DNA from 2 places in the Vibrio sp. 1978 genome. Region 2 is predicted to be linked to the other one. Evidence: riboswitches for the same ligand, from Rfam matches in the RefSeq annotation. Region 2 holds a riboswitch; the other holds the start of a gene.

Region 1 (2,202 bases), on a different contig from region 2:
TTCGAGCCTTGGACAATGACCCAGATGGAAGCTGTCATGTATCAGTTGCAGCCAGATAGCCGTTACCTTGCACCTATTATCACACCAGACAACGCAGCTAAGGCAGCAAGAGAGCGCTTATGGACGTGGCGGAAACGAGCCGATGTGAAACAAGAAGGCAGACGAATTCTTGCGCGACATGTTAGACCCTCAAAAGAAAGTAGGACGCGATGATCATCTCTCAATCACAATGCGTACAAATGCAAACACACTCCAGGGAACCAGTTGTACCCTCAACTAGTAAGGAACACATTATGTTCAAACGTATCTTAGTTATCGCGGCGACACTGATGGTGACGTTATCTTTTATGCTTCCCGTCAAGGCTCATGAGCATGGCATGATGAAAGCCGATATTGTCGACGTTGCCGCTGAAAACGGCTCTTTCAATACGCTTGTTGCTGCGGTAAAAGCAGCGGGCTTGGTTGACACTCTCAAAGGGGAAGGCCCATTTACTGTTTTTGCACCAACGGATGACGCTTTTGCAAAACTGCCAGACGGCACAGTCGACATGCTCTTAATGCCGGAAAACAAAGACAAGTTAGTATCTGTTTTGACTTATCACGTCGTCCCAGGGAAAGTGATGGCTGCCGATGTTGTTAAGCTAGACAAAGCGACTACGGTTCAGGGGCAAGATGTGATGATTAAAACCATGGGCGATAAAGTCATGGTTAACGATGCAAATGTCATTGCAACCGATGTGAAAGCTAAAAACGGTGTCATTCACGTGATTGATACTGTCATCATGCCGAAATAACACCATTCAAAGGGCGGTACACTCCGCCCTTTAGACAGAACTTCTTCCACCCTTAGCACGATTCCTCTCCACTTATCCCCAACAAACCCCCACTCATTCACGATGACTATAAAAAAGATAAAAACAAAATTAAAATCAATACCTTGCAAGACAACACTGCACAATATTGACGAGGTTAAGATATCGTTATCTTTCAATTTGAGAACAGGATTCCATGTCAGTGACGTTTACTTTTCCACATGTAAATTCTTAAGCTAAATTTTGGCTGCTCAATCACATTTCGGCAAACCATTCGAAAGGGTGGGACGCAAAGCTTCCGGTCTGTCAGCATTTAAAAATCTAAAAGAATGCTCATGATAGCGGGGTTACCATGACGCAGTGTTACAGAAGTCCAATTTCTGTAGAGTTGCTTTATGCTCAGCATGCGCCGGAGTGTGACATTAGTTTGTCAGCCATAACAGAGGACATGTGATGAAATCATTTCCAACCAAATCCGTACTCGCGTTAGCACTTGCAAGCATTAGCTCAGGTGCTGCGGCTCACGGTTATGTATCAGAAACCAATGGTGGTGTCGCTGCAAGTCGCTCGGCACTATGTAAGTATCCAACGCCAGATACTAACGAAAAAAATAATAACTGCGGTGCGATTCAATATGAACCGCAAAGCGTTGAAGGCCCTGATGGCTTTCCCGAAACAGGGCCTCGCGATGGTAAAATAGCGAGTGCCGAAACCGCTTTAGCAGCTGCCCTTGATGAGCAAACTGCCGACCGCTGGGTAAAACGCCCTATTCAAGCAGGTACACAAACTTTTGAATGGACATTTACCGCTAACCACGTGACGCGCGACTGGAAATATTACATCACCAAGCCTGATTGGAACCCAAACGCTTCACTATCACGAGACTCTTTTGATCTAACTCCTTTCTGTGTCATCGACGGCAATATGGTTCAACCCCCGAAACAGGTAAGCCATCAATGTAATGTGCCTACTCGCGAGGGATACCATGTCATCCTGGCAGTATGGGATGTTGGCGACACTGCAGCCTCATTTTATAACGTGATCGATGTGAAATTTGATGGTGACAGTCCCGTTATTCCAGATTGGAAGCAAGGCGGTCAAATTATTCCTACAATGGATTTAAATATTGGGGATTCGGTTTATACACGCGTATTTGATCAAGCAGGTGAAAACGTGGCGTATAGAACTGAACTAGAAATTACCGATGCAGCAATGGGCCAAGCGAAAAACTGGTCTTACGCACTCGCGACTAAGCTAAACCAAAAACAAGCAAAACTGCAAGCCGGGCAGTATGCAGAGGATAAATTCACTCCTGTTTATGGTACTAATCCGGTGTATCTGCAAGCAAATAGCGGCCTTGAGCGAGTAGAGATCGGCTATAACATTGAAA
Region 2 (2,202 bases):
ATACCTATTTGGCTAGTGAGATAAAATCTACCTATAGACATCGGTGTTAAGCCCATCAGTAAGTTGATTAGAAAGAAAGGGAATACAGGGATTAGACGCAAGGAAAATAGATAAAAAGCTCCGTCTTTTTCAACACCTTGATTAATTGCGTTGAGTTTATTTCCGAATTTGTTTTGTACCCAGTCACGCAATAAGTATCGGCTGCTCAAGAAGGCCAGTGTTGCCCCCATAGTGCTAGCGAAAGAAACAAGTAGCAAGCTTGTCCAAAAACCAAATAAGGCTGCACCAAGTAAGGTGACTACTGCCGCTCCTGGGATAGAAAAAGCGGTAATTGCAATGTAGGTAAAAAAGTAAATCGCAGCCGAGAATACAAAATTCTGATCGATGTATGTAGTTAGTGCTTCTTGTTGGGCTTTTGCATTCTCTAAGGTTAAATACTGGCCAAAGTTAATACCTAAAAAGACGATAGCCGCTAGTAGGATGAGACCTAATATCAGTTTCTTATTCATAATTTTGATTCCAATTTGGGATATATGTAATAAGACAGTAGGAAAACCGAAAAAATTTCACAAAAAAACCGCAGATTAGACTGCGGTTTTACAAGATAGTTTTTAGGCCGACTTTTATTGGAGGCCGTTCATCAACTCATCTCGGCGAGCTTGAGGTACCACACTCCAATGAGTGCCGTTGATAGCACCTTCTAGTGCCCATAGCAACTCAATGTTGACGGTTGCAGAGTGCGTATCTCTTATCGCTTTATAGGCGTTAAGCGCACCTTCCTCTTCAAGCTTCTCTACGGATTCGATGCCGGCTTTTTTTAGCATGCGCTCGGTAGCCAGTCGTAAGTTAGGCAAATCTTTCAAACGGTTAGGCTTTGTACTTGCTTGCTGTTCTTTCTCAAGCTTTGCCTTTTTCAATGATTGATTCGCTACTTCGATTAAGCGTTCGCTTGATTCCCATAAATCGCTGGAAATAGCGTAGTACTTTGTAACGACTGGGAAGCCACGTTTTTTATAAACGTAAGGCTTTAGCCCTTGTTTCTCGAAGTCAGATGAAGTTTTTTGGTCTGCTCTGATATGAAGCTGATTGTTTACCACTAGTGCAAACATTGTTTCATCAGCGAATAGTCCGAAGCCACCAAACATTGAGCGCGACTTGATATTACCAAGTGCCTCAAATAGCTTCATAGAGTCTTTGAGTATCGGTTTATCCATGTTTTGTTATCTCGGTGTAATTAATATTACGCCACCAAAAGTCAGGTCCGAGAGAGTAGCAAACATGCGTAAAAACAATGTCATTACAGAGTAAAGTCATTGCTTACACACTTGCCATCGGTAACCCCGCTACCTTCCATATCGTAATATGGTTCAGGCCGGAGGCTTTGCGTCCCACTCTTTCGAATGGTTTGCCCTGTGCGTGACACAATGAGCATACTTCTTATATTGAATTAACATCACGGTTTAGCGTTAAAAATGTGATTTTGGTTCAATAAAAATGATAGATTGAATGCTCTATTTTGCATATGGAAAGGTGCAAATTGGCCTTTGAAAAGGAGTTCTTAATATATATTACATTTATATAAAACAGGGAGTTAACGTTAGTCAATTGTTATTAGAGCGGTGTGAAGTATTAGAGAATGCTTAATTTTTCCAAAAAAATAAGCGCCCCTGTAGAGCGCTTATTTAACACGGTTAAATACAGTAAAATTTAGTTCATTTTTTTCACAGTATTTCGAATTACAAGCTCAGGTTGCATTTCGAAAATTCGTTTTTCGTGTTCTTTATCTTTGATACGCTCAAGTAGAATTTCGAATGCATTTTTACCAACACGACGTTTAGGTTGGTGGATAGTCGTTAGCGGTGGAGAGAAGTATTCTGCAAGCTCGATGTTGTCGTAGCCGATCACTGAAATATCTTCAGGAATTTTGATCCCGTTTTGTTGCAAGCGGCTCATTAGGCCTAGAGCCATTGTGTCGTTAAAACAGAATACCGCCGTCGGGCGCTTGTCCATTGCGGTAATTTTATCTGCAACTAATACGGCCGTATCACATTCAAAGTTACCTTCAAGGATCCAGTCTTCATTTACAGCTAGGTTCGCTTCGCTCATTGCGCGACGGAAACCTGCAATGCGCTCTTGGCAAGCAAGCTTTTCAAAATGACCGCTTAGACAAGCGATATCCGTATGGCCATTGTCAATCAGATG

Evidence for each region. Region 2 has a riboswitch for cyclic di-GMP ahead of R8N49_RS05215 (TfoX/Sxy family DNA transformation protein). Riboswitches for the same ligand answer to the same signal wherever they lie in the genome.
Region 1: it holds a riboswitch for cyclic di-GMP, as region 2 does, so the genes downstream of both, gbpA (N-acetylglucosamine-binding protein GbpA) here and R8N49_RS05215 (TfoX/Sxy family DNA transformation protein) in region 2, are expected to answer to the same signal.

The regions. Positions count from the first base shown of each region.
Region 1 is NZ_JAWPOP010000019.1:50,022-52,223, reverse strand. It holds gene R8N49_RS17600 (cryptochrome/deoxyribodipyrimidine photo-lyase family protein) at 1-213, shown strand, start outside; gene R8N49_RS17595 (fasciclin domain-containing protein) at 294-794, shown strand; cyclic di-GMP riboswitch class I at 1,067-1,167, shown strand; gene gbpA (N-acetylglucosamine-binding protein GbpA) at 1,266-2,202, shown strand, end outside.
Region 2 is NZ_JAWPOP010000003.1:321,653-323,854, reverse strand. It holds gene R8N49_RS05220 (TVP38/TMEM64 family protein) at 1-509, opposite strand, end outside; gene R8N49_RS05215 (TfoX/Sxy family DNA transformation protein) at 624-1,214, opposite strand; cyclic di-GMP riboswitch class I at 1,331-1,420, opposite strand; gene purR (HTH-type transcriptional repressor PurR) at 1,708-2,202, opposite strand, start outside.